2 regions of the Micromonospora sp. NBC_00898 genome follow, and region 2 is predicted to be linked to the other one. Evidence: predicted binding sites of a transcription regulator. Region 2 holds the regulator's gene; the other holds the start of a gene.
The links. The regulator HrcA, encoded in region 2, represses chaperone genes, less so after heat shock. The targets are predictions, from matches to a motif close to GGTTNGCACNCTCNNNNNGAGNGTGCNAACC.
Positions count from the first base shown of each region.

Region 1: groES (co-chaperone GroES) is a predicted target of HrcA. The motif match lies at 3,036-3,066, and genes of this name have one in related genera.

Region 1 covers NZ_CP108775.1:6,786,780-6,792,319, reverse strand. The annotation lists gene OG799_RS33070 (molybdopterin-dependent oxidoreductase) at 1-754, opposite strand, end outside; gene groL (chaperonin GroEL) at 878-2,518, opposite strand; gene groES (co-chaperone GroES) at 2,589-2,903, opposite strand; gene OG799_RS33055 (THUMP-like domain-containing protein) at 3,235-4,422, shown strand; gene ybaK (Cys-tRNA(Pro) deacylase) at 4,467-4,946, shown strand; gene OG799_RS33045 (hypothetical protein) at 5,088-5,270, opposite strand; gene OG799_RS33040 (sugar ABC transporter substrate-binding protein) at 5,334-5,540, shown strand, end outside.
Region 2 covers NZ_CP108775.1:67,520-73,059, forward strand. The annotation lists gene OG799_RS00305 (enoyl-CoA hydratase-related protein) at 1-165, opposite strand, end outside; gene hemW (radical SAM family heme chaperone HemW) at 185-1,408, shown strand; gene OG799_RS00315 (DUF4870 domain-containing protein) at 1,452-2,075, opposite strand; gene hrcA (heat-inducible transcriptional repressor HrcA) at 2,308-3,330, shown strand; gene dnaJ (molecular chaperone DnaJ) at 3,407-4,552, shown strand; gene OG799_RS00330 (16S rRNA (uracil(1498)-N(3))-methyltransferase) at 4,554-5,288, shown strand.

The DNA of each region.
Region 1 (5,540 bases), 620 kb from region 2:
GGGCCAGCGAGAGGTCGGCGCCGGCCGGCACCGCCGGGGCGGCGGCCGACGGGGTCGGCAACGCGACGCCCTGCCGGGCCGCCGACACGCCCCGCCTTCCGGCCAGCCAGTGCCCGCCGATCCCGGCCACGGCGGCCACCCCCATCATCGCGCCGACGCCGGTCAGGAAGCGTCGCCGCCCCTCCGGATCGACCTCTGCCCCGGCGACGGGTCGCACCTGCGGGTGTCCATCCGGCACGCGCGGCCCGGCGGCCGGCGTCACCGGCCCGGCCTCGGTGGACGCCGGCTCAGCCTTTGGCGGCGACCACGACCAGAGCTCCGGTTGCAGCGGTCCGGCCAGGAGCAGCCAGAGGGCCAGCGCGCCGAGCGCAGCGCCGACCAGCGAGGGAAGCGCGTCGAAGCCGTTCGCGCCGGGCCGGGTCAGCGCGGCGGCCACCCCGAGGGCGGCGAAGGCGGCGATGCCGGCCAGGCCGATCCAGAGCCGGCGGGCGGCCAGCACACCGAGCAGCGCGGCGAACGCCGCGAGCAGCAGGGCCGTCCCGACCAGCAGGGCGATCTTGTCGTGCGTGCCGAAGAGCGAGATGGCGAACTGTTTCAGGGTCTCGGGCACCACGTCGACGATCAACCCGCCGACCGCGATCAGCGGTGCGGAACGGGCGCCGGTGAGGACGGCCACCGGCTCGGCGGCGCCGATCGCCACGGCGGCGGCGGTGATCCCGGCCAGCGCGGCGTACCCGCGGGACGTGGTGGTCATCGGACCAGTCTTGTCGATCACCGGGCCGGACCGGTAGCGACGTCAGCGATCCGTAACCAGATGCGGGTCAGGGCACACCGTCGGCGTGACGGTGTGCCCTGACGTCGTTCGTACTGCGTCGGGTCAGAAGCCCGGGCCGTGCTGGTGGCCGTGACCGTGGCCGTGCCCACCGGCGGCGGCCGGCTCGGCCTTCTCCGGCTTCTCCACCACCAGGCTCTCGGTGGTGAGCAGCAGGCCGGCGATCGAGGCGGCGTTGGTGACCGCGTTGCGGGTCACCTTCACCGGGTCGATGATGCCGGACTTGACCAGGTCGACGTACTGGCCGGCGGCGGCGTCGAGGCCGTTGCCCCACTCCTTGCCGGCGACCTTCTGCACCACCACGTAGCCGTCGTGACCGGCGTTCTGGGCGATCCAGCGCAGCGGCTCGACCAGCGCCTTACGCACGATCGAGACGCCGGTCTTCTCGTCCCCGGTGAAGCCGAGGTCGTCGTCGAGCACCGGCAGGATCTGGGCCAGGGCGGCGCCGCCACCCGGGACCGTACCCTCCTCGACCGCGGCCTTGGTCGCGGCGATGGCGTCCTCGATGCGGTGCTTGCGCTCCTTCATCTCGACCTCGGTCGCCGCGCCCACCTTGATGACCGCGATACCGCCGGAGAGCTTCGCCAGCCGCTCGGCCAGCTTCTCCCGGTCCCACTCGGAGTCCGAAGCCTCGATCTCCTTGCGGATCTGCGCGACCCGGTCGGCAACCTCGGAGGACTGCCCGCCACCGTCGACGACGGTGGTGTTCTCCTTGTCGACCACGACGCGCCGGGCGGTGCCGAGCACCTCCAGGCCGACCTGGTCGAGCTTGTAGCCCAGCTCCGGGGCGACCAGCTCGGCGCCGGTCAGGATCGCCATGTCCTGGAGCATCGCCTTGCGGCGGTCGCCGAAGCCGGGGGCCTTCACCGCGCAGACCTTGAGGGTCTTGCGGATCGCGTTGACCACCAGCGTGGACAGGGCCTGGCCCTCGACGTCCTCGGCGATGATCAGCAGCGGCCGGTTGTTCTGGAGGACCTTCTCCAGCAGCGGCAGCAGCTCCTCGATCGCCGAGATCTTCTGCGTGGTGATCAGGATGTACGGGTCCTCCAGGACCGACTCCTGCCCCTCCACGTCGGTGACGAAGTTCGGGGAGATGAAGCCCTTGTCGAACTGGAGCCCCTCGGTCACCTCCAGCTCGGTGATGAGCGCGGAGCCCTCCTCAACGGTGATGACACCGTCGCGGCCGACCCGCTCCATCGCCTCGGCGATCAGCTCGCCGATGGTGGCGTCCTGCGCGGAGATCGTCGCGACGTGCGCGATGGACTCCTTGTCGGCCACCTCGACGGCCCGGCCGAGCAGCGCCTCGGAGACCTTGGCGGCCGCCGCGTCGATGCCCCGCTTGAGGCCGGCCGGGTTGGCGCCGGCGGTCACGTTGCGCAGGCCCTCGCGGACCATCGCCTGGGCCAGCACGGTCGCGGTGGTGGTCCCGTCGCCGGCGACGTCGTTGGTCTTGGTCGCCACCTCCTTGACCAGCTGCGCGCCGAGGTTCTCGTACGGGTTGGTGAGCTCGATCTCCTTGGCGATGGTCACGCCATCGTTGGTGATCGTCGGCGCACCGAATTTCTTGTCCAGGACGACGTTGCGCCCGCGCGGGCCGAGGGTGACCTTGACCGTGTCCGCGAGGGCGTTGACACCGTGCTCGAGCAGGTGCCGGGCGTCGTCCGAGAAGCTCAGGATCTTCGCCATGAATGTCCCTTCGAAGCGACGTTGCCCCGGCCCGGCGAGCCGGACCGGGGCAACGACACTGATCGGTTGCTTACTTCTCGATGACCGCGAGGACGTCGCGGGCGGAGAGCACCAGGTACTCCTCGCCGGCGTACTTGACCTCGGTGCCGCCGTACTTCGAGTAGATGACGGTGTCGCCGACCTTCACGTCAACCGGGATCCGGTTGCCCTTGTCGTCGATGCGGCCCGGGCCGACAGCGAGGACGGTGCCCTCCTGCGGCTTCTCCTTGGCGGTGTCGGGGATCACGATGCCCGACGCCGTGGTGGTCTCAGCCTCGTTCGCCTGGACCAGGATCCGGTCCTCGAGCGGCTTGATCGCAACCTTGGTCGCGGTAGTCACGGGCATACCCTCCTGGGGTACTTGGTTTCGTTGCCGAACGGCTGGCCGAACGGCGTCAATCTGCCACATGCCACCGGGCGGGGCCGTCGTCGCGGGTGCCGGTCCGCCTGGCGTTCAGCGCCCGGGCCGAGGCCCGGAAGCTGGCACCCTCGATGGGAGAGTGCTAATCGCAGGTTATTCCTCGGCTAGCACTCCGTCAAGGAGAGTGCCAATCCGCCGCCCGGCGCGTCGCCCCGACGAGCATGATCGACTCCGCCTGCGGCACCTCGCGGCCTCCGGGCGGCCGGACACCCCGGCCTGCCGCACCCCACCCGGATGCACCCGGGAGAATGGCCGGGTGGATCTCGACCAGCTGGCCGCGCTGCGTACCGCCGAGGGGTCGGCCGCGCTCGCCGCGGCCACCGAGGTGGCCGGCGGCGACCCGCTGGCCGCGGCCGCCGCGCTCCGCTCGGCCGGGGTGCCGGCCGGGTTGGCCGCCGCCGCGCTCACCCAGGCCGAGCTGCGCCGCCGCGCCGCCGCCAAGTTCGGGCCGGCCGCCGCGGGGATGTTCCTCACCCGGGCCGGGCTGGAGCAGGCCACCCGCCGGGTGGTCGCCGACCGACGGGCCGGGCGGCTGCGCGCCGCCGGGGTGCACACCCTGGCCGACCTGGGCTGCGGCCTCGGCGCGGACGCGCTCGCCGCCGCCCGCGCCGGGATCCGGGTGTACGGCGTGGAGGCCGACCCGCTGACCGCCGCGATGGCCGCCGCCAACGCCGAGGCGGCGGGGCTGGCCGGGTCGTTCACGGTGGAGTGCGGCGACGCGACCGCCTTCGACGTCGACCGGGTGGACGGGGTCTTCTGCGACCCGGCCCGGCGCAAGGCCGGCACCGGACGGCGGATCTTCGACCCGAACTCCTACTCGCCACCGTGGGACTTCGTCACCGCGCTCGCCGAGCGGGTGCCGCACACCGTGGTCAAGGTGGCCCCGGGGCTCGACCACGCGCTGATCCCGGCCGGCGCCGAGGCGGAATGGGTCAGCGTGGACGGCGACCTGGTGGAGGCCGCGCTCTGGTGCGGCCGGCTCGCCGAGGTCCCCCGCCGGGCCACCGTGCTGCGCGGCGACACCCCGCACGTGCTGACCGGCTCCGGGGCGATGGAGGCCCCGGTCGGGCCGGCCCGCCGGTTCCTGTACGACCCGGACCCGGCGGTGGTCCGCGCGCACCTGGTCGCCGAGCTGGCCGAAGAGCTGGACGCGACCCTGGCCGACCCGAGCATCGCCTACCTGTACGCCGACACCCCGGCCCGCACCCCGTACGCGCGCTGCCTGGAGCTGACCGACGTGCTGCCGTTCTCGCTCAAGCGGCTGCGGGCCCTGCTCCGGGACCGCCGGGTCGGCCGGGTCGAGATCCTCAAGCGCGGCTCGGCGCTGGAGCCGGAGAAGCTGCGCCGGGATCTGCGGCTCTCCGGCGACGCGGCGGCGAGTCTGGTGCTGACCCGGGTGGCCGGCGCGCCCACCGTGCTCGTCGGGCAGCCGGTGGCCGCCTGAATTTCGGCTCGCCCGCCGGTCCGGGTCCGGGTTAGCTTGTCGGCATGGCGGGACAGGGCACTCCGGCGACCGCGCTGCTCGCGAAGCGGAAGGTCAGCCACAGCACCCACCCGTACGACGTCTCCCCCGACGCGTCGAACTACGGCGCCCTGGTGGCGGCGGCGCTCGGGGTGCCCCCGGAACGGGTGTTCAAGTCCCTGGTCACCGAGGTGGACGGCGGGCTCACCGTGGCGGTGGTGCCGGTCACCGGGGAGCTGGACCTCAAGGCCCTGGCCGCCGCGGTCGGCGGCAAGCGGGCGGCGATGGCGGACCGCGCGGTGGCGGAGCGGGCCACCGGATACGTCCGCGGCGGCATCAGTCCGCTCGGCCAGCGCAAGCGCCTCCCGACCGTGGTCGACGCCTCGGCGCTGGACCACCCGACCGTGTACGTCTCCGCGGGGCGCCGCGGGCTCCAGCTCCAATTGAGCCCCACCGACCTGATCGCCCTGACCGCCGCGGTGACCGCCCCGCTCGCCGTCCGCTGACCGCGGGAGCGACCGCCTCCCGGGAGGTTTTCTCGGGCGTCGAGCTTGCCGACGCCGGCGCAGGCGTAAGCCGCGGCGGTGGCACAGATGGTCCCGAACTGATCCTCAGCCGTCGATGTCCCTACCGGCGCCATTCGCGTCTCACGCCAATTCCACGATCACCGCGGCACCCACCGAGATCGGCGGGCGCACCGGATGTCGATCGCGTTGCCGAATTGTTACTGGCGACAACAAACCGCTGACCTTTACGGTCTTGTGCGCCCCGAGCAGCGAACAATAGGTTGCCCGGAACAACAAATAGCTGGCAGGCGCACCGCGGCTCACCGGCGCACCCCCACCACCCACGTTCCCCTCGAGTTCCGTCCCCCTTGAAAGGAACCGTGCAGAATGCGCAGAGGGATCCTCACCGTCGCCGCGGTCGGCCTGCTGACCGCAGGCAGCCTCACCGCCTGCGGCAACGACTCCAGCGGCGCCGCGGGCCGCCCCAAGCCGAAGATCGGCGTCATCCTGCCCGACAGCGCCTCGTCGAACCGCTGGGAGACCGCGGACCGCAGATACCTGGAGGCCGCGTTCAAGGCGGCCGGGGTGGACTAC
Region 2 (5,540 bases):
CACGATCGCGCGGACCGCGTCGTCGGCGACCGCCGCGGCCAGCCCGGCCAGCAGCTCGGTCATCAGCGGGGTGGAGAGCGCGTTGCGGTTGTGCGGGCTGTCCAGGGTGAGGGTGGTCACCCCACGGGCCGTGGCGACCCGCACGAGAGCGTCCGGAGAGGTCATGCCGGGCACACTAGTTGCCATGCCCGGCGCTCTTCCAGAAGGCGAATCCGTCCCCCGCGACGGATCGCTGCCCGCTGCCGCCACCCGCACAGTCGGTGCGCGCGGTTTCGGCGTGTACGTGCACGTCCCGTTCTGCGCCAGTCGCTGCGGCTACTGCGACTTCAACACCTACACGGCGGCGGAGCTGGGCGGCGGGGCCAGCCGCGAGTCGTACGCCGACACGGTGCTGGCCGAGCTGGCCCTCGCCGGCCGGGTGCTGGGCGACACCCCGCCGCCACGGGTGGACACCGTCTTCGTCGGCGGCGGCACGCCGACCCTGCTTCCCGCCGACGACCTCGCCCGGATCCTGGACGGGATCGACCGGGTCTGGGGGCTGGCCGCCGACGCCGAGGTGACCACCGAGGCCAACCCCGAGTCGGTCACCCCGGGGTCGCTGAAGACCCTGCGGGCCGCCGGCTACACCCGGATCTCGCTGGGCATGCAGTCCGCCGCGCCGGGGGTGCTGGCGATCCTCGACCGCACGCACAGCGCCGGCCGGGCCACCGCCGCCGCCCTGGAGGCGCGCGACGCCGGGTTCGACCACGTCAACCTCGACCTGATCTACGGCACGCCGGGGGAGCGCGCCGAGGACTTCGCCGCCTCGCTGGACCAGGTGGTGGCGGCCGGGGTCGACCACGTCAGCGCGTACGCCCTGATCGTGGAGGACGGCACCCGGCTGGCCGCGCGGATGCGGCGCGGCGAGCTGCCGTACCCGAGCGACGACGTGGCGGCGGACCGCTACCTGGCCGCGGAGGCTGCCCTCGACGCGGCGGGTTTCTCCTGGTATGAGGTCTCCAACTGGGCCCGCTCGGGGGCGGCCCGGTGCCGGCACAACCTGCTCTACTGGACCGGCGCGGACTGGTGGGGCCTCGGGCCGGGGGCGCACAGCCACGTCGGCGGGGTGCGCTGGTGGAACGTCAAGCACCCGACGACGTACGCGCAGCGGCTCGCCGCCGGGGAGTCGCCCGGCCTGGCCCGGGAGCTGCTCACGCCCGACGAGGCGCACATGGAGGACGTGATGCTGCGGCTGCGGCTGGCCTCCGGGCTGCCGCTGGACGTGCTCGACGACGCGGGCCGGGCCGGGGCCGAGCGGGCCCTGGCCGGCGGGCTGCTGGCCGCGCCGGAGTACGCGGCCGGCCGGGCGGTGCTCACCCTGCGCGGCCGGCTGCTGGCCGACGCGGTGGTCCGCGACCTGCTGCCCTGACCGCCGGTCGCCCGGCCGACCCGTGGGCCGGCCGGGCGGGGCGTCACTTCACCAGGCTGATGCTCATCGGATAGCGGTAGAGCTGCCCCTCGTTGGCCTTGACGCCGGCGAGGATGCCGAACACGATGCCGAGGATGACCGCCGCGCCGACCGCGATGAAGCCGATCGCGATGCAGGCCAGGAGCCAGCCGACCAGGCCGACGATCGACCAGAGCAGTTGGAAGTTGAGCGCCGCGACCGCGTGCTGGCGCACCGTCGGCGACTGGTTGCCCCGGGCGAGCATGGCGACCAGCGGCGGCAGCCAGCCCAGCACGCCGCCGCTGACGAACATCGCCGCCGCGCCGCCGAAGTGCGCGACCAGCGCCCAGGTCTTGTCCTCGTTGTTGGCCCAGCCGCCGCTCGGGGCGCCGTACGCCCCGCCGGTCGGGTAGCCGGTGCCCGGCGGCGGGTAGCCGCCCGGAGGTGGGTAGCCACCCGACGGCGGCTGACCGCCGGAGGGCGGCGGATAGCCGCCGGGCGGGGGATAGCCCCCCGCGCCCGGCGCCCCGGACAGTGGTGCGGTGGGCGGCTCGTCCGCCGACGAGCCGTACGGTGCCGACGGCGGGGTCGGGTCCGGCGGCTGGGCGCCGGCGTCCCCCGCTCCGGGAGGGCGAGGTGGTTCAGTCATGAACGTCACGGTAGGGGTTGCCCGCAACGTGGCACCAGAGCGACATCGCCCGGGATGTCCGGCTGAACGGCCCTGGCGCGGCGGCTGTGCGGCGGCCCGCACCCGTGGTCCGTCGCTGATCATCGCGTCCGGGGTGCCGCCGACGTAGACTGGCACTCGCTACAGTCGAGTGCCAGTTGCCCGGCCGCTGCCGCGCCGGCGGCGGGTCGAGGGTGCTTCAGGAGGTGGGGATATGGGTCTCGACGACCGCAAGCTCGCCGTGCTGCGCGCGATCGTCGAGGACTACGTCGCCACGCAGGAGCCGGTGGGCAGCAGGGCCCTCGTCGAGCGGCACCAGCTGGGCGTCTCCCCGGCGACCGTCCGTAACGACATGGCCGTGCTGGAGGAGGAGGGCTACATCCGGCAGCCGCACACCAGTGCCGGCCGGGTGCCCACCGACCGCGGGTACCGGCTCTTCGTGGACCGGCTCTCCCGGGTCAAGCCGCTCAGCCCGGCCGAGCGCCGGGCGATCGAGCGCTTCCTGGTCGGCGCGGTGGACCTCGACGACGTGGTGCACCGCACCGTGCGGCTGCTGGCCCAGCTGACCCGGCAGGTCGCCGTGGTGCAGTACCCGTCGCTGGCCCGTTCCTCGGTGCGGCACCTGGAGCTGGTGCCGATCTCCACCACCCGGCTGATGCTCGTCATGATCGCCGACACCGGCCGGGTCGAGCAGCGGCTGGTCGAGCTGCCCGTGCCGGTCCCCGCCGAGGACGTCACCGACCTGCGTCGGCTGGTCAACGAGAAGCTGGTCGGCAGCCGGCTGTCCGAGACCCCGCCGCTGGTCCAGGCGCTGGTCGAGGAGTCTGCCCCGCACCTGCGCGGCGCGATGACCACGCTCTCCACCGTGCTGCTGGAGACCCTGGTCGAGCGGCACGAGGAGCGGATCGCGCTGGCCGGCACCGCCAACCTCACCCGCGGTGGCCTGCTCGACTTCCAGGGCTCGCTGCGTCCCATCCTCGAGGCGCTCGAGGAGGAGGTCGTGCTGCTGAAGCTCATCGGCGAGGCCGAGCCGAGCACCACCCGGGTGCTGATCGGCGACGAGAACGAGGTCGACAACCTCCGCGCCGCCTCCGTGGTCAGCACCGGGTACGGCCCGGGCGCGACCATCGTCGGCGGTCTGGGCGTGCTCGGCCCCACCCGGATGGACTACCCCGGGACCATCGCCACGGTGCGGGCCGTGGCACGCTACGTGGGCGAGCTGCTGGCCCAGAACTGATCCAGGGCAGGGGCCGGCGACCGGCCCCTGCCGACGACCGGCGCAACGCGAGACGAACATGAGGACACCGAACGCAGTGGCCAGGGACTACTACGGCATTCTCGGCGTGAGCCGCGAGGCCTCCGACGACGAGATCAAGCGCGCCTACCGCAAGTTGGCGCGGCAGTTCCACCCGGACGTCAATCCGGACCCGGAGGCACAGGAGAAGTTCAAGGACATCAACGCCGCGTACGAGGTCCTCTCGGACGACCGGAAACGGCAGATCGTCGACCTGGGCGGCGACCCGCTGGCCCCGGGCGGCGGGGGCGCGGGCGGTCCGGGCGGTCCCGGCGGGGCCGGCCCGTTCGTCGGCTTCCAGGACATCATGGACGCCTTCTTCGGCGGCGCGGCCGGCGGCGCCCGGGGCCCGCGGCCGCGGACCCGGCCGGGCGCGGACGCGATCCTGCGCCTGGAGCTGGACCTGCACGAGACCGCGTTCGGCGTCGAGGCGCCGATCACCGTCGACACCGCCGTGCTCTGCACCACCTGCTCCGGCGCGGGCACCGCCGCCGGCACCCACCTGGCCACCTGTGAGGCGTGCGGCGGCCGGGGCGAGGTCCAGTCCGTGCAGCGGACCTTCCTCGGCCAGGTGGTCTCCGCCCGGCCGTGCACGGTCTGCCAGGGTTACGGCACCACCATCCCGCACCCCTGCCCGACCTGCGCCGGTGACGGCCGGGTGCGCACCCGTCGCTCGCTGACCGTGAAGATCCCGGCCGGGGTCGAGGACGGCATGCGGATCCGGCTGGCCCAGCAGGGCGAGGTCGGCCCGGGTGGCGGCACCGCCGGCGACCTGTACGTGGAGATCCACGAGCGGCCGCACGACGTCTACTCCCGCAAGGGCGACGACCTGCACTGCCGGGTCACCGTGCCGATGACGGCCGCCGCGCTGGGCACCCGGCTGACCATCAAGACCCTGGACAGCGAGGAGACGGTCGACGTCAAGGCGGGCACCCAGCCGGGCAGCACGCTGCGGCTGCGCGCCCGGGGCGTGCCGCACCTGCGCGGCACCGGCCGGGGCGACCTCTACGTCCACCTGGACGTGCGGACCCCGACCAAGCTCGACGCCGACCAGGAGAAGATGCTGCGCGACTTCGCCAAGACCCGGGGCGAGGAGGTCGCCGAGCTGACCAAGCAGGGTGGCTTCTTCTCCCGGATGCGCGACGCCTTCAACGGGCACGCCTGAGGTGTCCGCGCCGCTGTTCCTGGTGGAGGCGCTGCCCACCGGTGACGCGCTGACCCTGGACGGCCCGGAGGGGCACCACGCGGCGACCGTGCAACGGCTGCGGGTCGGCGAGGAACTGCTGCTCGCCGACGGCCGGGGCGGCACGGCCGCCGCCGTGGTCACCGCCGTCGGCCGGGGCAGCCTCGACCTCCAGGTCACCTCCCGGGGGTACGTCGACGCGTCCGTCCCCCGGCTCGTGGTGGTGCAGGGCATCGCCAAGGGCGACCGGGGCGAGCTGGCCGTGCAGGCGATGACCGAGGTCGGGGTGGACGAGATCGTGCCCTGGGCGGCGTCCCGCTCGGTGGTGCAGTGGCGCGGCGAGCGGGGCGTACGGGCCCGGGAGAAATGGGCGGCGACCGCCCGGGAGGCGGCCAAGCAGGCCCGCCGCGCCTGGCTGCCGGTGGTGGCCGGGTCCCCGGACGAGTCGACCCAGACGGCGGTCCGCCGGATCGCCGGCGCGGCCGCCGCGTTCGTGCTGCACGAGGAGGCCGTGGAGCGGCTGACCACCGCCGAGCTCCCCGCGACAGGCGAGATCGTGCTGGTGGTCGGCCCGGAGGGCGGCATCGCCGCGCCCGAGCTGTCCGCCTTCCGTGAGGCCGGCGCCCGTACCGTCCGCCTCGGCCCGTCGGTGCTGCGCACCTCCACCGCCGGCGTCGCCGCCCTGAGCGTCCTCTCCGCCCGTCTGGACCGCTGGTAGCCTTTCGCGCCCCGCGCCGCTGGCCCCTCGGCCGGCTGACCCCTCGGTGGGGCCGGGCGGCCAGATCCACCTGGGGTAGCCGGTCGGCGCGTGGAGCCGCTGGGCCGCCAGCCGGCTCGGCACACCATGTTCGGCCGCCTTTGCTCTGCTGCAGCGGAGGCAACACTCGTTGCGTCCGCTGCAGCAGAGCAAAGGGAGCGCGCCACGTGGTTCGGGGTGCGCCGACACGCCGAGGCCGAGCAAGGACGCCCG